One region of the Clostridium sp. JN-1 genome, then DNA from elsewhere that is predicted to be linked to it. Evidence: a T-box and tRNA genes for the amino acid it is inferred to sense, from the RefSeq annotation. Region 1 holds a T-box; the other holds one or more tRNA genes.
What was found. The T-box of region 1 lies ahead of argS (arginine--tRNA ligase). A T-box ahead of a tRNA ligase gene usually reads a tRNA of that ligase, here a tRNA-Arg.
Positions count from the first base shown of each region.

Region 2: it encodes a tRNA-Arg, which carries the amino acid that the T-box ahead of argS (arginine--tRNA ligase) is inferred to sense. The anticodon was not compared.

Region 1 is NZ_CP033465.1:1,579,181-1,594,511, forward strand. It holds gene larA (nickel-dependent lactate racemase) at 1-409, opposite strand, end outside; gene EBB51_RS07470 (L-lactate permease) at 441-1,970, opposite strand; gene EBB51_RS07475 (FadR/GntR family transcriptional regulator) at 2,404-3,099, opposite strand; gene EBB51_RS07480 (ribonuclease H-like domain-containing protein) at 3,154-3,816, opposite strand; gene EBB51_RS07485 (HAD-IB family hydrolase) at 3,905-4,627, opposite strand; gene EBB51_RS07490 (ferrous iron transport protein A) at 4,834-5,061, shown strand; gene feoB (ferrous iron transport protein B) at 5,085-6,998, shown strand; gene EBB51_RS07500 (CBS domain-containing protein) at 7,091-7,468, opposite strand; gene argS (arginine--tRNA ligase) at 7,557-9,248, opposite strand; T-box leader at 9,313-9,526, opposite strand; gene EBB51_RS07510 (thioredoxin domain-containing protein) at 9,589-11,616, opposite strand; gene EBB51_RS07515 (electron transfer flavoprotein subunit alpha/FixB family protein) at 11,788-12,789, opposite strand; gene EBB51_RS07520 (electron transfer flavoprotein subunit beta/FixA family protein) at 12,803-13,591, opposite strand; gene EBB51_RS07525 (acyl-CoA dehydrogenase) at 13,605-14,741, opposite strand; gene EBB51_RS07530 (enoyl-CoA hydratase-related protein) at 14,867-15,331, opposite strand, start outside.
Region 2 is NZ_CP033465.1:24,929-40,122, forward strand. It holds gene serS (serine--tRNA ligase) at 1-232, shown strand, start outside; tRNA gene EBB51_RS00105 (tRNA-Ser) at 299-389, shown strand; tRNA gene EBB51_RS00110 (tRNA-Ser) at 416-506, shown strand; tRNA gene EBB51_RS00115 (tRNA-Arg) at 643-719, opposite strand; gene EBB51_RS00120 (phosphatidylserine decarboxylase) at 784-1,671, opposite strand; gene EBB51_RS00125 (TetR/AcrR family transcriptional regulator) at 1,889-2,455, shown strand; tRNA gene EBB51_RS00130 (tRNA-Arg) at 2,525-2,601, shown strand; gene EBB51_RS00135 (hypothetical protein) at 2,724-3,290, opposite strand; gene EBB51_RS00140 (protein kinase family protein) at 3,388-4,101, opposite strand; gene EBB51_RS00145 (hypothetical protein) at 4,127-4,339, opposite strand; gene EBB51_RS00150 (cell wall-binding repeat-containing protein) at 4,634-5,623, shown strand; partial or broken gene EBB51_RS00155 (ribonuclease H family protein) at 5,683-6,441, shown strand; gene EBB51_RS00160 (nucleoside deaminase) at 6,502-6,939, shown strand; gene EBB51_RS00165 (phosphomannomutase/phosphoglucomutase) at 7,152-8,654, shown strand; gene EBB51_RS00170 (sugar-binding transcriptional regulator) at 8,716-9,669, opposite strand; tRNA gene EBB51_RS00175 (tRNA-Ser) at 9,849-9,940, shown strand; tRNA gene EBB51_RS00180 (tRNA-Ser) at 10,107-10,196, shown strand; RNA gene ffs (signal recognition particle sRNA large type) at 10,208-10,473, shown strand; gene dnaX (DNA polymerase III subunit gamma/tau) at 10,600-12,225, shown strand; gene EBB51_RS00195 (YbaB/EbfC family nucleoid-associated protein) at 12,337-12,678, shown strand; gene recR (recombination mediator RecR) at 12,739-13,335, shown strand; gene EBB51_RS00205 (DUF2508 family protein) at 13,399-13,677, shown strand; gene EBB51_RS00210 (pro-sigmaK processing inhibitor BofA family protein) at 13,779-14,039, shown strand; gene EBB51_RS00215 (NUDIX domain-containing protein) at 14,344-14,850, shown strand; gene EBB51_RS00220 (hydrolase) at 14,933-15,194, shown strand, end outside.

The DNA of each region.
Region 1 (15,331 bases):
CCCTGGAATCGTGTACTACTATATCTTCTTTTTCAACTATTTCCTTACCAAATTTATCTATGAGCTCCTCTTTAGTTGTAAGTCTGTGAAATCCCGTTGCAATTAGTATCTTTATATTAATGTCTGGATTGACCTTTCTTATCCTTTTCAAAAGTATTGGTGTTATTATTTTACTTGGTACAGGCCTCGTATGGTCGCTGGTTATTATAACCATATCCTTTTTATTCTTTACTAACTCTTCCAGCTTAGGTGAAGCAATTGGATTGTCAAGTGCCCTCTCAACTATTTCTGACTCCCCAAACTGGGGCTTGTAATCTTCTGCTTTTGATGACAAAACTCCTGCTAAGTTTTTATCATCTATTTCAACTTCAATTGTTCTTTTATTATAAGGTAAACCTATTTTAGCCATAATCAAATTCCCCTTTCTTAAAGTTACAAATCTAAATAAATCCAAACATTGGTCCTACAAAATAAGCTATTAATCCTAAAACGATTACATACACTATGCAAAATTTTAATGTAGCATTTAATATTTTACCTTCCGCTCCAGCAAGTCCAGTTGCCGCTGTTGCTACAGCTATACTTTGAGGTGAGATCATCTTTCCTGCTGTTGCTCCACAAGTGTTAGCTGCTGCAAGCCAATATGGATTTAATCCAAGTGATTTAGCAGCCTCAACTTGAAGTCCTCCAAAGAGTATATTTGCAGAAGTATCACTACCTGTTACAAATGTTCCAAGTGCACCTATTATAGGCGCTATTATAGGATAAAAATGTCCAGTTATTGCAACTAATACAACTGCTATAGCTTTTATCATTCCTGCATATCCCATAACCTTAGCAAGTGCTACTATTGAAAGTATTGTAATTGCAGATTTACTCATCTGTTTTATAGTATTTAAAAGTACCAACGCTATTTCTTTGAATTTTGCACCTTGAATTAATCCTCCAATAAACGCTGCTATTATAATAAGCGTACCAGGGTTGCCAATCCAAGCAAATGATATAGGCTTTGCACCTTTTCCTGTGTAAATTTGAACTGAGGTTTGTATTTTAGCAAGACTGCTGTTTATAACTGGGAATAATGAACTTGTACATATTATAAATACAAACACTAATATAAAAGGAATCCATGCCAAGAACAGCTTATTAAATGGTATTTTTTCTGCATCCTTAGCTGCTGTATCCTTATAAAATACTTTTGCCATAAATATAGTAACTGCTAAACAAATAACTGAACCAAGTATTGCTGGAAGTTCTGCTCCCATATATTTAGCTGCTAAAACTTCAGGTATTGCAAAAGAAAGTCCAGATGCAAGTGATATTCCAAATACACCTTTTATCGATTTTACACTTTTTCCAGTAAGCATAACTAGGATTATTGGAACAATAACTATCAAAACTGCCAATTGTAATCCTACTGCATAACTTAATGTAGTTACATTTATCCCTGTAACTTTAGCAAGTGTTGAAACTGGAAGTCCTATAGCTCCAAATGCTGTAGGAGTTGTATTTGCTATCAAGCATATGATTGCAGCAAATATAGGATCAAATCCAAGTCCAGCCATTATACTAGCAGGTATTGCTACAGCTGTTCCAAATCCTGCAATAGCCTCAAGAAATCCTCCAAACCCCCATGCAAGTATGAGAACTAGTATTCTCTGGTCTGTTGTAATACCAGTCATCATCTTCTTAATGACATCCATACTCTTAGTATGAATTGAGAGATTATAAGTAAATACCGCGGCAACGATTACAAGCATTATCGGCCAAATTGCCATCGCTGCACCTTCAAGCGATGCTGTTATTGCTTGTCCTAAAGGCATTTTCCATACTGCAATAGCTAAGATTATTGTGATAACAAGTGCTGCCGGACACGTTTTATGTCCCGCTATTTTGAGTACGCCTAAAGAAACCATTAACCATACAATTGGTATAAGTGCAATAAAGAAAAGTAAATACGTATTATTCATAAACACTCCCCCTAATTATCATACATATAGTGGTATGACCAATTTATGATTTTATGTTATCATAGTTCCTTCAATATTTCTATAATAATTATTATTTTAACAACTTCTATAATTCATAAAATATATAAAGAACATTTATACAGCGGCGCTTACAGCGAAAACCTTTTCATTAAAATTATTTTATTTATTACTTTACCTTTTATTATATTTAGATATTTGGTTACTTTTTTAACACAAAACTCAGATAGGTTAAATTTTAAAATATTCCACTGGTAATATGGTATGACCAGTTGTTGCATTTATTATAACATATAATTTCAAAAAATTCCAGCATTGTTATTAATTATTCTTTATATTTGTCAAAATATAAAGGTCAGTAATTTTTAATATTGTATAAAAAAAATTACTGACTATATAATAAAATAAATCTCATTTAATCTTCCATCATATATTTACCTGCAAAATCCAAGTGTTTTTCCATGGCCTGTGATGCTTTTACAGGGTCTTTTTCCTTTAAAGCCATATATATATCTTTATGCTGCTTTACAAGTACATCAACATTTTCCTTATCTGCAAGTATTTTTCTTCTAGCATCCTTTATAAAGGAATCTATTAATGATGATACAGCATTTAATATACTAACTATTAAAAAGTTTTTAGAAGCATGTGCTATAGTATAATGAAATTTTTTATCTGCTTTAACCCTCTCTTCTTCATTTTCAGAATCTTTTAAGACATCTATTAAAAATTTCATATTATTTAGTTCTTCTTCATTCACTTTTTTTGCTGCTATCGATGCTGTCTCAATTTCTATAATCTTTCTAAGCTCTATTATTTCGCTTGTATCACTTTTTTGAAGCATAAACATTATAGATAATGGCTCAAATAAATTATTTTCAAAGCTCTGCTTTATAAAATTACCTTCACCTTGCCTACACTCAACTAGTCCTATTACTTGAAGTGCTCTTAATGCCTCCCTTATGGAAGTTCTACTCACTTGCAGGTGTTCAGCTAATTCCCTTTCAGATGGAAGTTTATCCCCTTTTTTTAATGTTCCATCTATAATCATATTTTTAACTTGTTCTATTACTTGTTCGTAGACTTTAGTACTTTTTATTGGGCTAAACATTAAATCAAACTCCTTTTTATGCATTTTCTATATGCTGCTTATAAAATAACCAATTTACATAACCTCGTCCTTTTTCATAACGGAATTCCATTGTATAAATATATAAAACAAACTCACTACATCCTGCTGATTATACAGTAATATCTTATCTTTTTTTTCATAAGGCATCCTATCTATATATGTACTATCCTTTACTATTTTACTAAATGTCTTTGCCAAGTTGGATCCACTTATGACTTCTGTATCACGAACTATATTAAATTCCCTTTCTAGAGCCTTTAGTCCTATACATATATTTTTTTCACCTTCATACTCTTTTTGTATATCTATATGCTTAAAATATTGTTCAAAGTCAAACTCTATATTATTTTGTTTAAATAAATAGTCAATTACAGTAAAATCATTATTTCCAGAAAAAGTTACTATATATTTCTTTTTATGATTTTTAGAAACTTCCTCAAAATACTCTTTAGCCATAAAAACTATATCTTTAGCATCCTTTTTATTTTCTATCATATACTGGGTTACTTTAAGCTTGCTATCCTTATTATCCAGATAACAACATCCAAAAACTCCTATACATATTGGTTTTTTATATATATAATGTTCTAAATCAAAAAATATTGCATCTTTGAATAAATCACCTTTTCCATCAATAATCAATGAATTTTCTTGAGATATATCACATATATTCAAGTTAGTATGCTTTTCTATCACTCTCTATCACTCTTTTCCACAAACTATACACCATTCATAACATTATTATATCACTTTTAAATTAATATAAGAAATACACAACATAAGTTTATATATCGTTTATACATTCAGGAGTCAAATTATAAATCACATCTTTCCTTTCTACAATTATCTTTATCTTATTTCTAATCTCTTTATCTTCCATAACTTTTTTTAAAATTTCTTTAGTCGGATTAACACAGATTGGATTTTCCACCATCTTAAACATAGAAAAATCTCCTGCAGTATCACCATAAGCATAACTTTCTTTAAGATCTATATCATATTTTTGGGTTAGTTCATAAATAGCATTTTTTTTACTTTCACTATCCCACATTGGTATAACTTCACCTGTATATATATCGTTTTTTAAAGTATATACTGCCCCTTTGTAATCATCGAATCCATACTTTAAAGACATTTCTCTGACAAGTTCAACTGGACTTCCTGATACTGTTATTATTTTATATCCATTTTCCTTATGCCACTTTATTCTATCTCTTGTATAAGTATAAACCCTGTCACCTTTTTGTGTTATAACATTTTTAGCTATAAACTCCACTTGGTATCTATGTAATCCTTTTATTGCTTCAATATATATGTCAGCCATTTTCAATAAATAGTTATCATAATTTCCCTGACGTTTATCCCATTTCTCATATTCAGGTTTTACTTCCTTATACCATCTCTCTGGTGGAATTATTTCATACTTAACTAGTTTTTTAAATACTTCAGTAATTAGTCCTTCACGATACAGCGTACCATCAATGTCAAAAAACGCAGCTTTATTCAATATTTGTCCTCCTCATCTATCTTTATATTATCAAATATTATCATATTTAAGATTATATTTTATTATTAACTTAAGTTAATTATATCATGAAATTAAATTACTATTACATCCAAAAAAACTTTGATAATTTTATTGACACTTTTGCTATAAGATAGTATTATTAATATATAGTAAATGATAATGATTTTCATTGTGAGGTGATATTAATGAGCATTTGCGATTTAAAGATTGGTCAAAGAGCTCTTATAGACAACTTATCTGGAGATAAAAAATTAGTAAAAAGACTTTTAGCACTAGGATGTACAGAAGGTACTGAGGTATCATTAAAAACATCTGCTCCTTTAGGTGATCCTATAATTATAAGTTTAAGAGGTTTCAATTTAGCTATTAGGAAAAAAGATGCAGAAAATATTTTTATTAAAAATGTATTATAAACTTTCATAAAAGGAGAATAATTATGATCACAGCAGCTTTATTAGGAAATCCTAATGTAGGAAAGACTTCACTTTTCAATCTTCTTACTGGTTCAAATCAATATGTTGGAAACTGGGCCGGAGTAACTGTAGATAGAAAAGAGGGTTATCTTAATGACCAAGTAAAAATTGTAGACTTACCTGGAATATATGCTATGGATACTTATTCAAATGAAGAAAAAGTATCAAAAGAATTTCTACTTACAGGTAATCCTGATGTAATAATAAACATAGTTGATGCTTCAAGTTTGGATAGAAATTTGTATCTTACTTTACAGCTAAAACAATTTAATAAGCCAATAATTTTAGTGTTAAACATGATTGATACAGCAAAAGCAAAAGGTATAAATATAGATTTATCAGTTTTATCACAAGAATTAAATATTAAGGTTTTACCCATTGTAGCCTCAAAAGGCATAGGCATTGACAAGCTCAGAAGTATCCTTTTAGAAGGCAATTTTTCATCATATAATTGTGATAATGAATATCAATTTCACGACGAAAAAGAAACTTATTCATATATTAATACAGTTTTATCAAAAGCAGTTAGTGTAGACTCAGAGAAAGCAGCCTTTAAAAGTGAAAAAATAGATAAAATAGTTTTAAATAAATTTTTAGCCTATCCAATATTTTTTGGAATACTATTTATTATATTTAAATTTACATTTAGTTGGGTAGGACAGCCATTGTCTGATTTGCTTCGTAACTTAATAGATTTTGACTTGATTCCACTGCTCCAAAAGTTCTTATCAACTTCAAGTCCATGGTTTAAATCCTTACTAATAAATGGTATCGTAGGAGGCGTAGGTTCAGTTATAGTATTTTTACCAGTAATTATGTCGTTATTCCTAGGTATATCATTTCTTGAGGACAGCGGCTATATGGCAAGAACAGCATTTATAATGGATAAACTAATGAGAAAGTTAGGTTTATCTGGTAAGGCATTTATTCCACTTATAATAGGTTTTGGCTGCTCTGTACCTGCAATAATGTCTGCTAAGACTCTAGAAAGTGAAAAAGATAGGAAACTTACAGCTTTACTTGTACCGCTTATGTCATGTAATGCAAAATTACCTGTATATGCTATGTTTACATCAATATTTTTTCACAGCAATGCAACTACTATCATATTTTCATTGTATTTATTAGGAATTATTATGTCATTTATAATAGGTATATTATTTAAAAATACTATATTTAAAAAGGATGAAGAACCATTTATTATAGAACTTCCAGAATATAAAATGCCAGAATTCAAAAACTTAATTTTACATACTTGGGATAAAGGCAAAGGATTCTTAAAGAAAGCAGGAACTATAATATTTTCAATATCAATAATAGTATGGTTTTTATCCAACTTTAACTTTGGCGGAATGACTGACATAAATAATAGTATTTTATCCTATATAGGAAGAGCTATAAATGTTATATTTGTACCTTTAGGATTTGGTTCATGGCAAAATTCAGTTTCATTACTTACAGGACTTATGGCAAAGGAAGTAGTAATTGGTACTATGGGAGTACTCTATGCAGGAAGTTTAAAAGCATCATTATTAAGTCATTTTACACCAGCTTCAGCATACTCCTTCTTGGTATTTGTTCTGCTTTATCCTCCTTGTATTTCTGCAATTGCCACAATGAAAAAAGAATATGGAAAGAATATGGCATTAGCCTCTATAGTATATCAATCTTGTCTAGCTTGGATTGTATCATTTATAGTTTTTAATTTAATCAAAATATTTAATTACAAAGGTGTGATATATATGTTAGAGATATCTATTACTATTATTTTAGCAGCACTAGCAGTTTATATACTTTATAAAAACCTAAAAAAGCAGGCATCTGGTAAATGCAATTGTGAGTGCTGTTCTAATCATTGTGAAAATTATAAAAAGTAAGCTTGTTATTTTTAGCAAGCTTACTTTTTATAATTTTATGTTCTAAATTAATAAAAGTACTTGATGCAATTATTACTCTAAAATAATTTACATTAAATGTTTTTACTTACATAATGTTTCAACACTTCTTCAATAGAAGCTAATCCTACAACTAAATCACCATCAACTACAGGAATTGCAACTATCTCATTATCTATCAACTTCTGAGCAACTGAATCTATTGTTTCAGACTTAGAAGCAGTTATAACATTCTTAGTCATAACCCAGTCAACAGGACAAGTATCATAATGACCATCTTCCATTAAAAACCTATATATATCTGCTTTAACAAGCATACCAACTAATTTATCATTTTCACCAACTACAGGAGCACCATTTATTTTATTACTGTCCATAATGGACAGAGCTTTTTTTAAATCTTCCTCAGGTTTAAGTTTTATTACATCGCAAAGCATTATATCTGAAATCATAAAGTAACACCCCCATACAATTATATAACAAATTATAAAAAAAGTCTAAATATTGTCATCTGCGCAGATTTTCATATAAATAGTTATCTTACATTTTTTCTACAACTTCTATTCCAAGTAAACCAAGTCCATTTTTCAAAACTTGACATGTACTTTTAACTAGCTTAACCCTTGCAGCTTTCAGTCCTTCATCTTCTTCATTTATTATACTGTGTGAATTATAAAATTTATTAAAAGCCTTAGCTGCTTCTATCACATATCTTGTTACTATATAAGGTTCTAATTTATTTATAGCATTCATTATGGACTTATTAAATCCTTCTAGAGTCTTTACGAGTTCAAACTCTTCTTTTGAATTCAACTTACCGTAATCAGCATCTGCTTTTGCGCCGCCTACTTTTCTTAAAATACTCTTTCCTCTTGCATAACTATATTGAACATATGGACCAGTCTCACCGTCAAAGCTTAACATATCCTTCCAATTAAATACAATGTCTTTTTCCCTATTATTTTTCAAATATGTAAATATAACAGCTCCTATTCCAATCTTCTTAGCTACTTCTTCTTTGTTTTCTAAATTTGGATTTTTTTCATTTATTATTTCTAAAGTTTTTTCTGTAGATTCATTTAATAAATCATCAAGGAATATGACATCACCTTTTCTTGTTGAGAGCTTTTTATCTGCAAATCTAACAAGCCCAAATCCAACATGTATACAATCATCAGCCCATTTATTTCCCATTAGTTTTAAAGTCGTAAATACTTGCCTGAAATGCAGAGATTGATCCATTCCAACAACATATATGCTCTTGTAAAAATCATAAGTATTTTTTCTATAAGTAGCAGCTGCTAAATCTCTAGTAGCATATATTGTTGCTCCATCTGATTTTTTTATTATGCATGGAGGCATATTGTACTCATCAAGCATTACAACTTTTGCACCATTACTTTCAACAAGTAATCCCTTTTTATCTATATCATCTATTATTGCATCCATTTTATCACTGTAAAAACTTTCACCAGCATATGAATCAAATTCTACATTTAATAATTTATATAACTTTTTAAATTCTTTAAGGCTCAAATTTTTAAATTCCTGCCAAAGTTCAGTTTCTTCCTTACATCCATCTTCTAGCTTTTTAAAATACATTCTTCCTTCATCTTCTAGTGCTGGATCTTTTTCTGCCTCTTCATGAAACTTTACATATATCCTAAGCAGCTCTTTTATTGGTTCTTTTTGCAGCGCTTCTTTATCACACCATCTTTTATAAGCTGATATGAGCTTACCAAATTGAGTCCCCCAATCACCAAGATGATTTATTCTAACACAACTGTAGCCTTCAAAAGATAGTATCTTGTATAGTGAATTACCTATTGAAGTACTAAACAAATGTCCTACGTGGAAAGGCTTTGCTATGTTAGGTGATGAATACTCAACACATATATTTTTGCCTTCACCGATTTTTGACGAACCATAGTTATCTTTTTCATTAAGTATCTTTTCTATTGTATTTTTATTGAATACAGCCTTATCTGCAAAAAAGTTTAAATATGGCCCAGCAGTTGTAACTTTTTCAAAACCATCTTTATTTATTTTTTCTTGAAGTTCTAAGGCTATCATATTAGGAGCTTTTCTCAAAACTTTTGCCAATTGAAAACATGGGAATGCATAGTCTCCCATATCTGACTTTGGCGGTATTTCAATTAACTTTTCAATGTCATTTAGATTTAAATCAACATGCTCCTTTATTCTTTCTGCTATTAACTTTTTATAATTCATAAAAAACCTCCATATATTTATTTGTATATATTTGCAAATTACATAAAAACTCGCCTCTTTTTAATAAAGAGACGAGATATTCGCGGTACCACTCTAATTGACTAAAATTAAGTCCACTCATGATCTTAACGCGATCAACGTACTATCTTTCGGTTCAAAATTGAACTTTTTAAAGCAATCTCCTAGACTCTTTTCCCCTTTACATTCCTGCAGCCTTTCACCATCTACTGCTCTCTTTTAAGAATAATAAAGAGTACTCTCCTATTCATTGAAAACTAATATATTAAGCTATATAAAATTATATTATTATTATCGTTTTTTTGTCAATACATAAATCGTATTATTTGCCAATTAAATTTTCAAAATCACTAATATTCGTGACTGGACTTTGACATGCAAAATTTTCACAAACATAAGCTGTTGATTTTCCTCCTACTGCAGTATAATTTTCAGCAGATGAAATTATCTCATCTAAACTGTTATTTTTATTACGTACTAATGAAACAACAAATGGTCTAAATTCTCTATTTATACTATTAATCATTTGCTGAGAGTTATAATCATCTCCAGATGCTATAATTATTTCCTTAGTAGGTGTCATTTCAAATAACAATGCAATCATAGAAAAAGAATGTCCAATGCCAAAGTCTTTGAACTGATTTGAAAAAGCGTTTAATATTTCAACTGCTCTGTCTTCAAATTCGGGATTTGATGTCATACGTGAAAGCCTAAGCAAATTAAATGCTGCTGCTGAATTACCTGATGGAATTGCACCATCATATATTTCCTTTGGCCTTGTAATGAGACTTTCGCCGTCACTGCCGCAGACAAAAAAACCTCCTTTTTTACTATCCCAAAAGTATTTAAACATATCCTTATTGATATCAAGTGCCTTTTTTAAATAATATTCATCATAAGTTGTCTCATATAATTCAATTAATCCCCATATTAAAAACGCATAATCATCTACGTATCCTAAAAGTGCAGCATCACCATCTCTATACCTTGCTAAAAGACGCCCATCATCCCTAGTTAAGTTGCCAAATATAAAATCTACTGCTTTTTTTGCAGCATCAACATATTTATCATTTTTGAGTACTCTTCCACCAATTGCCATAGCTGTAATCATAAGTCCATTCCACGATGTTAAAATTTTGTCATCTTTATATGGGCAAACTCTTTTTTCTCTATATTCAAATAATTTATTTAAACACGATTCTATAAACTCATCTTTTTGCTTAAATAGAGGATTGTCAATTAAATTAAGTATGTTTTTACCTTCAAAATTACCATGTGAAGTTATATTAAAAAACTCACAAAATTTTTCACTATTTTTACTGCCTAGTATTCTTTCTACTTCATCCTTGCTCCAAATATAAAATTTGCCTTCTTCACCTTCTGAATCTGCATCTTCAGCGGAATAAAATCCGCCTTCCTTAGAAGTCATGTCTCTTAAGATATATGTAAAAATTTCATTAGCTATTTTGGCATACTTTTCGTCTTTAACTATCTGGTACATTTCAAGATATACTATTGACAGCAGTGCATTGTCATATAACATTTTTTCAAAATGAGGTACAAGCCATTTCCGATCAGTTGAGTAACGACTAAACCCATAACCTACATGATCATATATACCGCCTCTATACATGGAATCCAGCGTTTTTTCAACCATTTTAAGTGCATCTTCATCTTTAGCTGCGTACCAATACATTAAAAGAAACATTAAATTATGTGGAGCTGGAAATTTAGGTGAAGTCACAAAGCCCCCATATGATTTATCAAAACTGTATTTAAAATGTGAAAATGTGTTTTTTATGAAATCATATGATAATTTTTCTTGCCTTCCTTCTCCTCTGTCATTAAGTATATTAACTATACTATGGCTCATCTTTAACAAATTTTCTCTATTTCTTTTCCATCCTATTTTTACATTTTCAAGTGTACTTATAAGACCTTGAATTCCCCTCCTATTATCTTTAGGTATATAAGTTGCTGCAAAAAAAGGGGTTTGATCAGGTGTCATTATAATTGTAAGAGGCCATCCACCGCCTCCCGTAAGTCCTTGACACACTGCCATATATATACTATCTATATCAGGTCTTTCTTCCCTATCCACCTTAATTGACACAAAACTTTCATTTAAAATCTCTGCCACTTCTTCACTTTCAAATGACTCTTTTTCCATCACATGACACCAGTGGCAAGTGCTGTAACCTATAGATAAAAATATAGGTTTATCTTCTTCTTTTGCTTTCTTAAAAGCTTCTTCTCCCCATGGATACCAATCTACTGGATTATAAGCATGCTGCAAAAGATAAGGAGATTTTTCATTTATCAATCTATTTGGTGTGCTTGTTAGCTTCATAATTTCACCTTCTCTTAAAATTTATATACATATATATAATACCCTTAATTCTATTTATATATGTTCAAAGATGAAAAAAATGGTGCTGCAAAACCAATTACTTAGTTTTGCAGCACCACCTTTGTAAGTAAAAAATTACACGCTCTTTGTAATTAACTACAAAGTTTTTTATTATTTATTAGTTTTCAATGCTTCAATCATCATTGGAACAATCTGATAAATGTCTCCTACAATACCATAGTCGGCTGCCTTGAAAATAGGAGCACCAGGGTTTTTATTGATTGCAATTATACAGGTAGAGCTTTGCATTCCAGCCACATGCTGGATAGCTCCGGAAATACCGCAGGCAATATAAATCTTTGGATGAACAGTCTTACCTGTTTGACCAACCTGATGGCTGCTAGAAATCCATCCTGCATCCACAGCACCGCGGGAAGCTCCAAGTGTTCCTCCTAGTTTATCTGCTAGCTGCTTTAGAAGCTCAAAACCTTCAGTGCTGCCAACACCGCGGCCGCCTGCAACAATAACTTTAGCTTCTTCAAGGTCTACTGCATGACTTGCTTCATGAAAAACTTCTTTAACAATTGTACGAACTTGAGTGGTGGTGTCATACTTAACCTTAACCACTTTACCAGTACGATTGTTATTTGGATCAGCTTTCCTCATTACCCCAGGTCGAACAGTAGACATTTGAGGGCGATTATTTGGACAGATAATAGTAGCCATTATATTGCCGCCAAAAGCAGGACGAGTTTGCATAAGAAGTCTGGTCTCAGGATCAATATTAAGTTGAGTACAGTCAGCAGTCAAACCGGTGTGTATCCTAGCAGCTACACGAGGTCCCAAGTCCCTACCAATATTAGTGGCACCAATGAGTATAATTTCAGGTTTATATGTTTTAACCAAATTTTCAATTACAGCTGTGTAAGTTTCAGTTCGATAGTTCTTTAGAGCAGAATCCTCTACCAAATAAACCACATCTGCTCCATAGGCTATAAGTTCCTTAGCTTTATCTGCAACATTGTCACCAATTAAGACAGCCCCAAGCTCTACACCTAAAGAATTAGCCAACTTTTTACCCTCGCCGAGAAGTTCAAAGGCTATATTCATTAATTTACCTTCTCTTTGCTCAGCAAAGACCAATACACCCTTATTATCAACAATAACTGCCATGTCCTTGCCTCCTTTATAATATATGTTTCTCACAGAGTTCTTGTATTAAAGAAGATACAGCTTCTTTAGGGGTACCACCCAATATCTTGCTTGCACCTTTAATCGGCGGAGTGAATGTTCTTTTTACCTTGGTTGGAGAGCCCTTAAGTCCCATTTCTTCAGTATTAGCTCCTATGAATTCACCATTCCAAACAGCAATCTTATCAACATCAAAAGCATCCACAATGCCGCAAGCTGTAGGAAAACGCGGGTCATTAAGTTCTTTAACAGCTGTCAAAACTGCAGGAAGTTTACACTCAATTACTTCATGCCCATCTTCCATGACCCTTTCTACAGTTACTTTATCATCATCAATAGATATGACTTTCTTCACATAGGTAACCTGAGGCAAATTTAAGTGTTCAGCTATTTCAGGTCCGACCTGAGCTGTGTCACCATCAATGGCCTGGCGGCCAGTAAATATAAGATCAAAATTTTCAATTTTTTGAATTGCCTTAGCCAAAGCCAGTGATGTAGCCCAGGTATCTGCACCAGCAAATATCCTATCCGAAAGCAGTATAGCTTCATCTGCACCCATGGCTAGGGCTTCGCGCAGTGCAAAATCGGCTTGGGGAGGACCCATAGTCAAAACGGTAACAGTACCGCCTTTCTGTTCCTTAATTCTAATAGCTTCTTCAAGAGCACTTTTATCATCAGGATTTATGATACTTGGAATACCTTCCCTAATGAGAGTACCAGTTTTAGGGTTAATTTTAACTTCGTTAGTGTTAGGTACTTGTTTCATACATACGATTATTTTCATTGCCATTCCTCCCCTACTTCAATGCTGCTCTAGCGATAACCATACGCTGTGCCTCTGAGGTACCTTCGTATATCTCTGTTATCCTAGAATCTCTTAGCAATCGCTCGACCTTATATTCCTTCATGTATCCATAACCGCCGTGAATTTGAACTGCTTTGTTAGCACAGAAACTAGCTGTTTCAGAAGCATAGAGTTTAGCCATCGCTGATTCTTTGCCATAAGGTTTATTGTTATCCTTCAGCCAAGCGGCATGATAAACTAACATTCTGGCACACTCTACTCTAGTAGCCATATCAGCTATCATCCACTGAATAGCTTGGAAACTGGCAATTGGTTTATTAAACTGCTGGCGCTCATTTGCATATCTAACCGCCTCATCTAAAGCAGCTTGAGCTAGCCCTAATGCTTCAGCGGCAATACTTATACGCCCTCCGTCTAAACATTTCATGGCTATTTTAAATCCGTCACCCTCTTTTTTTAAAAGATTTTCCTTTGGAATTCGGCATTCTTGAAAAATCAATTCAGTAGTACTGGAAGCCCTAATGCCCATTTTATTTTCCTTTTTACCAAAAGAAAATCCAGGTGTCCCTTTCTCAACAATAAATGCACTAATACCTTTCAAGCCTTTGCTTTGGTCAGTCATGGCAGTGACAATATATGTATCAGCATAGCCACCATTTGTTATAAATATTTTTGTGCCGTTTAATACATATTCATCTCCCTCTAATACCGCTGTTGTCTGCTGGTTGGAAGCATCAGTTCCAGCATTTGGTTCAGTAAGGGCGAAAGCGCCAAGAGATTTGCCTTGAGCCATGGGAATTAAATACTTCTTCTTTTGCTCACTATTGCCAAATAAATATATACCAAAGCTTGATAACATATGTACAGCTAAGATAATTGATGTAGTTGCACAAGCTTTAGCAATTTCCTCAATTGCTAGGATATATGTTATGTTATCAGCTCCCGCTCCGCCATATTCTTTAGGAAATGGTATTCCCATGAAGCCTAACTTTTCCATCTTTTTTACAGTATCTAAAGGAAATTCTCCACTTTCGTCTAACTCACTAGCCAGCGGACTAACTTCTTTTTCCGCAAATTCACGAAACAATGTTCTGAACATTTCATGTTTTGATGTTAATTCAAAGTCCATTTCTTACCTCCAATAAATAATATTATTAAAATCTATGATTTTTGGGGTTTTGGTCACTATCACAAGTCAAACGTTCAATAATAAATATATAAAACTTGTGTGTAAGTTAATTGTTAAATAATTTTTTACTCGCCAGTAAAGTTGGGTTTGCGCTTCTCAGCAAATGCATTCATACCTTCCTTCTGATCGGCTGTTGAAAAGCATGATCCAAATACTTCAGCCTCGTAAGCAAGACCAGATTCAAGATCTAAATCAAGTCCCCTATTGACAGCTGTCTTGCATAATGATACTGCCAGTGTGGAACGTGACATGATTTGCTCCGCCATAGTTACTGCCTCATTCATTAAATTACTTGCGGCAGTAACCTTATCAACAAGCCCAATTCTAAAAGCTTCTGCTGCATCAATCATTTCACCAGTAAACAACAATTTTTTTGCTCTTCCCTTACCTATTAGTCGAGGTAGGCGCTGGGTACCACCAAAACCTGGAATTACACCAAGTGTAACTTCTGGCTGACCAAACTTTGCTTTTTCCGAAGCAATTCGAATATCACATGCCATTGCCAGCTCACAGCCGCCTCCTAATGCAAA
Region 2 (15,194 bases), 1.2 Mb from region 1:
TGAGATTTCAAGCTGTAGTAATTTTGAAGATTTCCAAGCAAGACGTGCTAATATAAAATACAAAGATAACCCAAAAGATAAGCCAAAATATGTTCATACTTTAAATGGTTCAGGTTTAGCTGTAGGAAGAACAGTTGCTGCACTACTTGAAAACTATCAACAAGCAGACGGCAGCGTAGTAATACCTAAGGCATTAAGACCTTATATGGGTGGAAAAGAAGTAATAAAATAAAATAAGATAAAAAAGGCTGTTGACATGTGCTCTAAGTATGTTATAATAGTACATGTCAGCAAACGTGGAAAGATGGTCGAGTTGGTTTAAGGCACCGGTCTTGAAAACCGGCGTGCGGGTAACCGCACCAAGGGTTCGAATCCCTTTCTTTCCGCCACATATATTTATTAAAAAGTAAGGCATGGAGAAATACTCAAGTGGCTGAAGAGGCGCCCCTGCTAAGGGCGTAGGTCGGGTAACCGGCGCGAGGGTTCAAATCCCTCTTTCTCCGCCAGAAGACACCTAGTTAAAAGGTGTTTTTTATTTTTAATGTTTATTAGTCAGTTCATCCTATTGCTGGATGAAGTGGCTTTTTTAATATAAATTTAGAAAAATAAAAACTGCTGAAACTTAATAGTTTCAACAGTTTGTGGTGCGTCAGAGAGGATTCGAACCCCCGGCACGCTGGTTCGTAGCCAACTGCTCTATCCAACTGAGCTACTAACGCAAGTTAACATTATTATATTAACATAATGCTAATAAAAAATCAAATTACTTTTAATTTATAATCTTTACAATTTCTTGCCTATGTGTTCGCCCATTATAATTTTAGTTTCATAACCTTTTTTAGATTGATTTAATATATCATCATCTATACTTACTGTACCTTGTTTTAAAAATAAGATAGCAGTAGAACCTCCAAATTTAAAGTATCCTTTTTCATCACCTTTTTGAACTGTTTTACCAGGTGTATAAGTTTGAATTATTGATCCAACACAAGTAGCTCCTACTTCGATATACAGTATGTCATCAAAGTTTTGTGAATGAAATAAAGCATATTCACGTTTATTTTTACAAAATAGCTCTGGTATCTTTTTTAGAGCTGCTGGATTTACGGAGTAATAATCTCCACTAATTTTTTTAGTTTGATCACAGATTCCGCTGTCTATAAAATGAAACCTATGGTAATCAGTTGGACATAACCTTAATATCAAACAAGTTCCATTTGAAAATTTAGAAGCTATTTTATCATCTAGTATGAGATCTTGCAGTCTATATGTAAATCCTTTTACTTGAACAATTTTATCCATATCTATGTTTTGATATGCTGTAAGACGTCCATCACCAGGTGACATCAAAGTATCTTTGTTTGTATCTATAGGTCTTGCATTTGAATTTAATTTTCGTGTAAAAAAGTCATTAAATGATTTAAAGTCTTTTATTGAAGCTTTAGATTCAGTTATGTTTATATTAAATGTTTTAATAAAATCATCAATTTTTTTCTTACTAATATGACTGTCACAATAAATGCCATATAATTTTGAAAATATCTTTTTCTTAATAAACATCTCTAAAAACTTCATTCCAATAGGAGAAGAATAAGTCCAATTTAAGTATGTATCTCCTGCAACTTGTTCTATTTCATATTGTTTAGTTTTTCTATTATAGTACTTTATCATATTATTAACCTTTCTATATTAACAAAATTTCCAACTTAAATTATTCACTACTAAATATAAAATGTCAACTTATATTTTGATTTTAAGTGGTTAGCATTATAAATAAAAAATAATAGTTATTAGACTATTGAGTTATTAGAATAAGATAGTATAATGTAATTGAGAAACTGTACTGACTGGTCAATAAATATTGATAAGTGATCGGAGTGAGGTTAAAATGAATAAAACCAAAAAAGCTATATATGAATCAGCTATGAAAGTTTTTTCTAATTGTGGATATAGTGGTGCTACAATGGATATGATAGCATCTGAGGCAGGAGTAGCAAAGGGAACTTTGTATTATTATTTTAAAGGTAAACAAGAAATTTTTAAATATATAATAGATGAAGGAATGAAGATAATAAAAGAAGAGATAGAAGCTATGGCAAAAGAAAAGAAAGATCCTCTATCTAAGCTTAAAGTACTATGTGAAGTTCAATTAGATTTAGTTCATGATAAAAGGGATTTTATTAAAGTTGTATTAAGCCAATTTTGGGGAGAAGAGACCAGACAAATTCAACTGAGAGACGTAGTAAAGATGTATATTACTTATATACAATCTTACATAAAGGATGCTATGGCTGATAAGAAAGTAAAAAATGGAGATTCTCTTGCAATGGCTTATAGTTTATTTGGAACTATGTATGCAGCAGCAACCTATGAACTATTCAATAATAATGAAGAAAATCCAGAAGAGTTTAAAAAGGATCTAACAGATCATTTATTAAATGGTATTCAGGTGTAGTATGGTAAATTTGGGGATTGACTTTTTAAATGATTTATAATAAAATACTAAGGTAGTACAAAAGAATATGCACTCGTAGCTCAGCAGGATAGAGCAGCGGTTTCCTAAACCGCGTGCCGGAGGTTCGAATCCCCTCGGGTGCACCAATTAGAAAGTCAGTAATCCCGATTGATTACCGACTTTAGTTTTTTTTTAATATATAGAAAAGTTTAATTTAGAACAGCTGTGCAGTAATATTTTTAATTACAATATTCTATCTTCTATATTTCTAAAATTTATTAAATATATCTTGTATAAATTTCTCAAAATTTTCTCTCTGAGTATGATTATTATCTTGATATATTTCTTTTGAAGTTACTATACTATTTAATTCATATCCATCTAATGAGTTCATTTTTTGAAATTCATTATTTTCATACAAATATCTTAAAGTTTTACCTATTTTTAAAAGGCTTTCATAATACATGCTATTAGAAAATCCTCTAATCATCGAACTATCCCTATATTTCATCGGAAAAAATAAGGATTTAGCCAGCCATCCCTCATCTGCTATTCCCTTTCTTGTAGTGTTTGTCAATACAAAATTTAGATATTCTGTAAATTCTGTAAATGTTCCCGTACGGGTCTTTATTCCAACAATAGGATACCATAATCCTTTGATTTTTCCACTATTAGTTCCTGATGATCTAAAGTATGATAAAGTTACTTTTTCTATTCCATAAATATATTTAATACTTACATCTATCAATCCAATCATCCTAAAAGGTTCGACAGAGTATAAATTAGCTCTGAAACTTTCAGGGTATATTTTTAATATTTTTATTGAATTTGGCATAATAAATATCTCCTCAATTTAATCCTGCGCTTATCATATGGCAAGACCATATGATATTTAGAACTAAAATTCCTAATCATATGGTCTATTTCAAATATCAATTTGCATTTTTAATTTTTTCAAGCTGTTTCTTTATTTCTTCAATGCTTTTATAATTTTCTTCGATATTCATTAACTTTTTTAAAAAAATTTCTTCTTCTGAATTTAAATCAAGTTCTTCATACCAAGGTTTGTCTTCTGTATCAGTTACTTTATATGACGAATAATATAGATGGATTAAAAAATCACCTATAAACCAATAATCTATATCTTTTACATATCTTTTATTATCGATGATTCTAGCTAGTCCAAAATCAATCAAAGCTATATCTTTGTTTTCTTTCAATATTACATTAGGAAGCCTAATATCACGGTGTACTATACCATTATTATGCAGTACCTCCACTAATTCTAAAAGCTGCTGCCCAATTTTGTAAATCTCGCCTTTAGTAAATTCATATTTATCTATGACTAATAAATCTTCAAATACTTTTCCTTCAATATATTCTAATATATAACCTTCTCTATCTTCATCTTTGAATTTTGATATGAATTTGGGAAAGCTTGGATTATCCAAAGCTTTTAATATCTTTTCCTCATAAAACAATTTTTTTCTAGTATCATCAAGCATATCTTTTTTTAATTGTTTTATCACACATTTTTCATGTTTGTCATTCACTGCTAAATATACAATTCCATATCTGCCTTCACCTATTATTTTTATAATGGAATATCCATTTACCTTTTCTCCAGTTTTATAATATCTATCCACATTACTAATTTCATGGCTGCTCATTTCAAACAATATTATCGACTATATGATTCACTATATGGTCTGCTATATGATCTACTATATGATTCACTGTATGATCTGCTTCTTGAACTACTTCTAGATCTACTTCTAGATCTGCTTCTAGATCTGCTTCTTGAACTACTTCTAGATCTGCTTCTTGAATTACTCCTTGATGCACTGCTAACTTTGTAATAATTATGGCCATGACATGATTCATTAACATAATAACTCATACATAACACCTCTTTTGTATTTTTAAAAATATTATAATTTGTTTTATAGTTATATAATATGTATTACATAAGTATTATGTTACTTATTTAGAAATAAGTTTAAGCATTTATATCATATCAAAAGTAAAAATAACTTATAAAGGATGTGTATAAAATAAGACTTTAAGGAACAAAACATCATTGTATAAAATATTCTTTAGTATGATATAATTACCATACAGGTAATTTCATTACTTACAGTATAATTATTTAAAGATTATATTTAGGAGGAAAATGCATTGTGTAAAAGGACATCAATTTTTATTTGTACGTTATTTATAGCATTTGGAATTTTAACAGGACCTCATGTTATGGCTGATTCTTCTATAAAAACTAAGAGAATATGGGGAAGTGATAGGTACATTACCTGTTCTGAAGTGGTAAAAACAGGATGGGAAAGTTCGGATTATGCAGTAATAGTGAATGGAGAAAATTTTCCAGATGCCTTAAGTGCTTCAAGTTTAGCAAAAAAATTTAATGCACCTATTTTATTAACTCAATCAAATACAATTGACCAAAATGCTTTAGCTCAATTGCAAAGACTTAAAGTAAAAAATGTATTCATAGTTGGAGGGGACTTTGTAGTAAGTAAAAACATTGAAGAACATATTAGAAGCTTAGGGGTAAATATTACAAGATGCAGCGGACTTGATAGAAATGAAACTTCAGCTGCAGTTGCAGAACAAATTGGAACTAATAATGGAATTATAGCAGCTGTAGATAGTGATTTTACAGATGCACTTTCTGCAGCACCGATCGCAGGAAAGTTGAATATGCCTATTATATTGGTGCCTAAAGACAAAATGCCTGATTCAGTTAAGAACTTTATTTCGAATAAGTATATTCCTAAAACTTATGTATTAGGTGACAAAAATATAATTAGTGATAAAGTAGCAAATGAATTTCCAAATGTACAGAGAATAACAGGCAGGGATAGTTATGAAAGAAATATAAATATTATAAATACATTTTCAGATAAATTAGATTTTAGCAGTGCATTTTTAGTTTATTCAGGTGGATTTGCAGATGCTTTAAGTGTGTCAGCTCTAGCAGCTTTGAAGGGAAATCCAGTAATTTTAGTAGGAGATCAGCTTGCAAGTGTAACACAGAATTTTATGAAATCAAAACATTTTACGAATCTAACTATATTAGGTGGTAAGAATTTAATAACTGATACAATTTTAAATGAACTAACTGGTACAAATCAAGATAATAATTATAACACATAATTTAATAAAGAAATAGTTTTTAATTAAAGAACTGACAATCCAGTGTGAGGAGAATGATTATGGGCAAAAAAGTTTATGCTATAAAAGAAGGATTTGACTTTGAAAATAATGAAAAAATAGAAAATAAGATAGTTAGTACGTGGAATGAATGCTTAAAGTATGTAAAGGGAGTAAAGGGTGCTAAGTATAAGAGTTTCTTAAAAGTTGAAGATGCAAATAAGTATTTAAATGAAGGCAGTAAGATGCTGAAAAAGGGAGTAGATGATTATCCTAAAGACTGTCTGCACATTTATGTTGATGGAAGTTACAATATAAGTACAGAAAAATACTCTTATGGTATGGCAGCCGTTAGAGATAATGTAGTTGAATACATTGAAAGTGATGTATCAAAAGATAATTCTAAAAAAAGTATAAGACAAATAGCAGGTGAACTTAAAGCCGCAGTTAGAGCTGTGGAGTATGCCTTGGAAAATAAAGAAAAAAGGGTAGTTATCTTCCATGATTATGAAGGGGTTAGTCATCATGCTACAGGCTTTTGGGAGAGAAGGGGAGAATCTTCAATTGAGTATTATAAAAAGATGAATGAACTTATGAACTCGGGAATTGAAGTTATTTTTGTCAAAGTAGACAGTCATACTGGCGATATATTTAATGAACTTGTTGATGAAAAGTGTAAGGAAAAGGTTTTCTTAAAGTCAGATAAGGTTGTAGAAAAGTGGCTTACTAAGAATACTTTAAGAGTTATAAGTGAAGATATTAAAAATGAAATTTTAAAAATTGCACCAAATTCAAGTGAAAATATAGTTGTAATTGGATCTGAAGTAATTAAAAACATATAGAATCAGGTGGAGTTTTCTTACTAGGCAGGTGTTAAATTTATGGAGGATTTTATGATGAAGGCAATAGATGAAGCAAAAAAGTCAATGGAGCTTTATGAAGTTCCTGTAGGAGCAGTAATAGTCAAAAATGGAGTTATAATAGCTAGGGCACATAATTTAAAGGAAAAATTGAAAGACCCTACAGCTCATGCAGAAATCCTTGCTATAAAAAAAGCATCAGCATTTCTTAATAATTGGAGACTTATGGATTGCAGTATGTATGTGACATTGGAACCATGTCCAATGTGTGCAGGAGCTATACTTCAATCCAGAATAAGCAAATTATATATAGGAACATTTGATCCAGTATGCGGAGCTTGTGGATCTGTTATAAATGTAATTCAAAATAATAATTTAAATCGATGGACTGACATAAAGTGGTGTTATGATGACAGATGCAGTGATATTTTAAAAGACTTTTTTAAGAACAGGAGATAGATACCTCAAAATGCAAGGGTTTTTAAATGTAAAAGTTGTTGACTTATTATACAAAAGGCAATATAATTTTTTTAAACAAAGATTAACATATTGAACAAATGTAAAAATGCACGTTAAACATCGCTGTATATAAAATAGTGATGGAATAAAATTATATTGTTTTTAATAAAACATTGAATATTTAAGTTATACAATCAATTGAGGTGATAAAAATGCTAAATCAATTAAAAGTCTTGCAAAATGGCACTGATATAAGAGGAATTGCAATTGATCATGAAGATAAGAAAGCCAACTTAACTTTTGAATCGGTAAAGTCTATAAGCTGTGGATTTGTAAAATGGCTGGGAGAAAAGATGAATGTAAATTCTAGTGAATTAAAGATAGCTGTTGGTATGGATTCAAGGTTATCAGGACCAAAAATAAAAGATTCTGTTATTCAGGAATTGATTAATTTAGGATGCAGTGTTTATGACTGCAAAATGTGTACAACCCCAGCAATGTTTATGACTACAATTTTAAAAGGCTGTGAATGTGATGGAGCCATAATGATAACTGCAAGTCATTTACCTTACTATTATAATGGAATGAAGTTCTTTACTAAGGAAGGTGGATGCGAGAAAGAAGATATAACAAATATCATATCTAAATCTTCAGTTCAGAAGTACGGTAAACTTCAAAATAAAGGGAAAGTATATAAAATAGACTTTATTTCTGAGTATTCAAATTTACTAGTTAATATGATTCGAAAAGGTGTTTCTTCAAGTCAAAATTATGACAAACCTATGTCAGGTTTTAAAATTGTAGTTGATGCTGGAAATGGTGCAGGGGGTTTCTTTGCACATAAAGTTTTAGAAGTACTTGGAGCAGATATAACTCAAAGTCAATTTATTGAACCTGATGGAAGGTTTCCAAATCACATTCCTAACCCAGAATCTGAAGAAGCTATGGAATCTATAAAAAATGCAGTATTAAAAAGTAATGCTGATCTTGGAATAATATTTGATGCAGATGTAGATAGAGCAGCTATTGTAGATTCAAGCGGCACGGAGATAAATAAAAATACACTTATAGCTTTAATTTCATCTATAATTTTGGAAGAACATCCAGGTACAACGGTAGTTACTGATTCTGTAACCTCAATTGGATTGAGTGAATTTATTTCTGAACTTGGAGGAATACATCATAGGTTTAAAAGAGGCTATAAAAATGTTATAAATGAAGCAAAACGACTTAATGATGAAGGTAAGGAGTGTTACTTAGCAATTGAAACATCGGGACATGCAGCACTAAAACAAAATTACTTTTTAGATGATGGAGCATATTTAGTATCAAAAATACTTATAAAAATGGCAAAGTTAAATTTTGAGGGCAAGAACATACATAGCCTAATAGAAAAGCTAAAAGTTCCTGTTGAAAGTTCAGAGCACAGAATAAATATTAAAAGTGATAGCTTTCAAAAAGTTGGTAAGTCTGTTCTGCAGGAGTTAAAAGGTTATGCTCAAGAGATGGAAGGCTGGAGCATAGTACCTAATAACTATGAAGGAATTAGAGTAAATTGTGACAAATCAAGTGGTAATGGTTGGTTCTTATTAAGAATGTCATTACATGAACCTGTTTTAGTATTTAATGTTGAATCAGATTCAAATGGCGGAACAAAGATTGCTGCAGATAATTTAAAGCCGCTTTTATGTAAATATAAAGAGCTTGATATATAATTTAAAAAGATGTCTCAAAATAATTTATAGCTAATCTATAAGTTATCTTGAGACATTTTTTTTAATACTTTTCATAAATGATTTTCGCATTACTATAGTTAGTTATTAAGACGTTAATTAAATTTCCATTTAATGCTCCGACAATGGCTTCTATTTTCCCTTTCCCATTAGCTATACCAATTACCGTGTTTATTTTCTTTATATTGTCTAAGTTAACTCCTATAATATGATTATTTGGTTTAAATTCTCTGAAGTTACCGTTGATATCATAAAATTGTAAGCATATATCACCAACAGCTCCTTCTTTTTTGAATATTTTTAAATCATTTAATGAAAAATAACCACTGCTCATCATCGTAGAGTTTTCCATTGCAGGTGATCCAATGCCTACAATTGCAATATCAACATGTTTTCCACTCTCGATTATATCTTTTATGCTTTCTTCTTGTAAAAAGTCATTTCTAATAAGGGTATTAGATACAACTGCAGGTGCGTGTAATAACTTAAAGCTTCCCCCAAATGCTCTTGCCAAATCTACTACTATTTGATTAGGGTGAATTTCAATTTGAGTTTGACCAATACCGCCTATAAGAGGAATGAATGTTAATTTTAATTTGGGGTTTGGATTAATATATCTTGCAATATTTCTCATGGTTGTCCCCATAGAAACTCCAATTTTGTTGTCCAACTTTATTATTCTTTCCAAGTAATCAGCACAAGACTTTGCAATATGCTTCTTTTCAATATTATCATCAGCATCATCATCAACTATAATAACTTCCCTAAGACCAAACTTCTTTTCAATATTTCTTTCTAGAACTCCATAGGTGTTCCCTATAGGGCTTACTATTTCAATTTTTACAATTCCAGACCTTCGACCTTCATCTAATAGTCTAGATACAGTAGGTCTTGAAACGCATAATATATTACTGATTTCGTTTTGAGTAAGTGAATCTTCGTAGTATAACTTACAGCATTTTATCATTAAATTTGTTTCTCCAACAATTTTTTTCATAATAAACATTTCCCCTATCTATATTAGTTTTTATAAAAGTCCTAATTTTGCAATTAAGCATGTTGATTATATCATCTCTTTAATTTATGTTCAATTTAATATTGCTTTTTTAACTGAATAAGTATATAATTAACGTTGCAATTTATAATTATGTATATGCTTTAATTTGTTTGGATTTTGGAGAGATGTCCGAGTGGTCGAAGGTGATTGACTCGAAATCAATTGTACAATTAACATTGTACCGGGAGTTCGAATCCCCCTCTCTCCGCCATGTTTTAGGCAATTTATGTACAAGTTAATTTATAATTCAATTATTTTAAAAAAAGAGTTGAATTATATGAAAATTAATAGTATAATAAGGTTTGTCTTGATTACTGAGACAGTATTATACAAAAAAAGTTAATATATTTAGTAATTTAAATTCATGAGTAAACTGTGGAGAGATGTCCGAGTGGTTGAAGGAGCACGCCTGGAAAGCGTGTGTAGGGGAAACTCTACCAGGGGTTCGAATCCCCTTCTCTCCGCCATTTAAAATTTGTCGTGCTAGATGGGGAGTTAGCGGTGCCCTGTAACCTGCAATCCGCTATAGCAGGATTGAATTCCTCGCATAGATTACAAACTGTGAGGTCTGGCCCATAAAAGTGGTGTTGAGAATTGGGTCCCACGCAATAAAAACTCATGAAACCCGTCAGATCCGGAAGGAAGCAGCGGTAAATGATAATTTTTGTGTGCCGTGGATAAACCTAATTTGAGTTAACTATATGGGTAACGCTTATAGTTTGTAAATCGAAGTGAGGTGCACGACTTTATAAATTTAGATACAATGATACCTAGTTCTAGGTATCTTTTTTGTTATATATTAACTTTTATAAATTCATAGGATATAATATAAGAGATAAACTATCTTAATTGAAAAGAGAAGGTGATTTTTTGGCTTATACAGCTTTATATAGAGAGTGGAGGCCTAAAAATTTTGATGAAGTAGTAGGTCAAGAACATATAACTAGAACTCTAAAAAACCAAGTAAAGGATAATAGAATAGCACATGCATATCTTTTTTCAGGTACAAGGGGTACTGGTAAAACTTCTACGGCAAAGATATTAGCTAAAGCTGTAAATTGCACTAATACTAAAGACGGAGAGCCTTGTAATGAGTGTGAAATGTGTAAAAAAATAAATGCAGGTATTTCAATGGATGTTATAGAAATGGATGCAGCTTCTAAAAGAAGACTAGAGGATATAAAGGATGTAATAGAAAATGTAAAGTATCCTCCGCAAGATGGAAAATATAAGGTATATATAATGGATGAGGTACATATGTTAACTCAAGAAGCCGTAAATGCCTTCTTAAAGACTTTGGAGGAACCACCTTCAAATGTTTTATTTATACTTGCAACTACCGATCCACAAAAGCTTCCAGTTACAATTTTATCAAGATGCCAGAGATTTGATTTTAGAAGAATAAAAAATGAAGATATATTTAAAAGGCTTAGAAAAATTACTGATGAAAAAGGCATATTTGCTGATGATAAGAGTTTAAATACGATAGCAAGAATGTGCGATGGAGCTATGAGAGATGCTATTAGTATATTAGATGAAGCTATATCAATGGGCGGTGGAAAAGTTGAGTATGAAAATATAATAAACATGCTTGGACTTGTTACAAATGAAAATTTAATAAATCTCATGGATAATATAATAGAAAAAGATATAGAAAAGTCAATGAAGGTAGTAGATGATATAGTATTAAGTGGTAAAGACATATATGGATTTATAAGAGAGGCTATAACGCACCTTAGAAACTTATTAATGGTTAAGGTTTCACAAAATCCTGAAGAAATGCTGGATATGTCTGAAGAAAATATAAATCTTATAAAAGAACAGGCACCTAAGATAAGAGTTGAAGAAATAATGAGGGACATAAGGATTCTTCAGGAAGCAGAAGAACAATCAAAGTGGACTAAACAAAGCAGAATATTTTTGGAACTTGCAGTTATCAAAATGTGTAGAATAGAATATGATAGTTCAAAGGAAGTAATACTTGCAAGGTTAAACAGACTTGAAGGTTTAATAAAAAATGGAGAAATAAAGGTAGAAAGTAAAGGTGCTGAAAAAGAAAAGGTAAAAAAACCAGAGGTAAAGATAAGTAAAAACAAAAGTGAAAAACAGCAGCAAGACACAAATAATATAGAAGAAAATTTACATTCAAAATTAACTTTAAATGATGTAAAAAAGAGCTGGAAGGATATACTTGAAACTTTTAAAAGCAGAAGGCATATGGTATTATTTGCAGCACTTACTACAGGTGAAGTAGTTAACTGTAAAAATGGCATCATAACTATAAGATACGATAAAAATTATTCATTTAATAAAAAGAGATTGGAGAGATCAGAAAATAAAAAGGCAGTTGAAGATATTTTTTCAGAAATGTTGAAAGAAAGAGTTTCTATTAGGTATGAAGTAGAAGTTGATTCAATTGAAAACACAGAAAAGTCTCAAGAAGAAATGCTTAAGAATACATTTGGTGACAATATGGTTGAAATTATTGATGAATAAAAGTTTTTAATATACTTGTATAATCTATAAGCACGAAAAAAATTATGATATAATTAAGTTTGAATTGATCAAAAGTTTACTAGATTAAGTATTATTGAGGAGGAATAAATTATGGCAAAGGGTGGATTTCCTAATTTCGGCGGAGGAAATATGAACAATTTAATGAAACAAGCACAAAAGTTTCAAAAGCAAATGCAAGAAATGCAGGATGATCTTCAAGATAAAGAATTTACAGCAGAAGTTGGAGGCGGAGCAGTAGCTGCAACTGCAAATGGTAAAAAGAGAATAGTTGACATAAAAATAAAAGAAGAAGTAGTGGATCCCGATGATGTTGAAATGCTTCAAGATTTAATCTTAAGTGCTTGCAATGAAGCGCTTAAAAAGGCAGAAAGTGAAACTGAATCAGAAATGAAGAAATTAACAGGCGGACTTAATATTCCAGGAATGTTTTAGAATATTAAAAAATAACCCTACCTTCTTCAAGAGGTGGGGTTTTAATTGAGGTGAAATAAATTGGATTTTTATCCTGTAGTTATAGAAAAGCTTATAGAAGAGTTTGCAAAACTTCCTGGTATAGGGTATAAGACAGCACAAAGACTCACGCTTTATGTATTGAATCTTCCTCAAGAAGAAGTTAGAGAGTTTGCAGATGCACTTATTAAAGCAAGAGGCACTATAAAATATTGTTCTGTTTGTGGAAATTTTACTGATACTGATCCATGTGCTGTATGCTCTAATCCAAATAGGGACAAAAGTATGATATGTGTTGTGGAGCAGCCTAAGGATATTATAGCAATGGAAAAGGTAAGAGAGTTTAATGGTGTGTATCACGTACTTCACGGCAACATATCACCTATGGCAGGCAGGGGACCTGATGATATAAGACTAAAAGAACTTATAAGAAGGATAAATGGTGAAATAAAGGAAGTTATAGTAGCAACTAACCCAAATGTAGAAGGAGAAGCTACAGCTATGTATATATCAAAGATTTTAAAACCTTTAGGTGTAAAAGTTACAAGGATAGCCCATGGAATACCTGTTGGTGGAGATTTGGAGTATGCAGATGAAGTAACTTTGGCCAAGGCACTTGAAGGACGAACAGAAATATAAAGTGTATAAACTTACTACTTTATGTCAATTATCTTAAATATTAAGTAAAGTAGGAGGTTTTTTATGGATAAAGGTGTAATAGCTCAATATATAATTAAAAAGTCTAAGTCTCAAAAAGATAAAAGAGAAATGCATCTAATAGAGGATATAGAAGAAGCACGAGAAGAACTTAAAAATTTAAGACAATACTTTGATACGGTTAAGGATCCTAGATTAGTAGATTATGCTATATACATGGAGGAAGCAGCTAAGGCAAAGTATGACTACTTACTGAATAAGGCGAAGAAAAATAAATTAAGAACTACTAACAGCAGTGTGGTTAGAAAATTAAATGTTGGTTAAAAGATGGAGGTCACTCTATCTTTTTATTTTTGTTAATAATTTTATGGTAGAATAATATATATTAATAATAAATAAATGACTATATTATAGGGAGGAGTATTATGGGAGTAGAATATATGGGGTATTTTTTAATTGCTGTCGTTGGACTTTATATATTAGTTAAAGTATTTGCGTGGCCTTTAAAGATACTTTTTAAGCTAATCATAAATGGTGTACTTGGTACTATACTTCTTGTTTTAGTAAACCTTGTGGGTCATTATTTTAATTTTTATATAGGAATTAATGCGGCAACAGCACTTATTGCTGGATTTTTCGGTATACCAGGTGTTATATTTTTAATTGTATTCAAATTGTTTTTATAGTATTTTAAGTAAGTTATTAACAGAATGTGTATAAATTCTGTTGATATGTGAATAACTTTTATAAAACTGAGGATAATAAATAAATTACTTATAAATTTTGCTGCTGTGAATTTTATTACATAGATATTATTTTAAGTTTATAATATAATTAATCTATAAGTTAAATACTGTAATATGGTGCATTTGATAACTTTGCTAGCATAAGTTTATTAAAGTAAATTTTGTGCTTACAATTAAGAGTATTTGCAGTATACTGATGTATTTTAAGGGGGTGAAACTACTCGAGTTATTTGAGTAGTAAATTATGAAATTTAATTATTGTCCAATTTGCGGAAATAAGCTGGAGATTAAATATAGTTGGGATGAAGGTGGAGTTCCATATTGTCCCATAGACAATATTATGTATTTTAATACCCCAAAACCTTGTATTATGGTAGCAATATTAAATGAAGATAAGATACTGTTACTTAAACAAAGCTACATATTTAAAAATTCAAAAGTACTGTTATCTGGATATGTTACGAGTGGAGAAACGATAGAACAGACTGTTCATAGAGAAGTATTTGAGGAAGCTGGAATAAAGATAAAAGACTTGGAGTACCTTGGCAGTGAATATTTAAGTCCAAAAGATATAGTTATGATTACTTTTATGGCATACTATGACGGTGGTAAAATAAAAAAATCTCCAGAAGTAGAGGAACTTAATTGGGAATGCATGGATAATGCTATAAATGAAATGAGTGAAGACGAAATAGGAAAGAAAATAGTTAGAAAAGTACTTGAAAAAATACGGCATAATGAAAAGATTTAATTAAATATATTTGAGTTTACTAAAAATTTTGTGCTAAAATAAGGTAATGTTAAGTTACAATAATTACAAGGAGGACATGAAAATGGCTAAGTATGTACCAGAAGTTAAAGGCATATTGAGAAAGCATGTAGTAGAAGTCCCTCAAGTAATAAGAGAATCAAGTGGTATAAGTATATTTGGCAAAAGATTAAAATCATTTTTATTTAGTACTGATGTTGCTATCATTAAAAATACTAATGCAGATGCAGTAATTGCCGTATATCCATTTACTCCGCAGCCTATAATAACAGAAGCTATTTTGTTATCAGCAGATATTCCTGTACTTTGTGGGGTAGGTGGAGCTA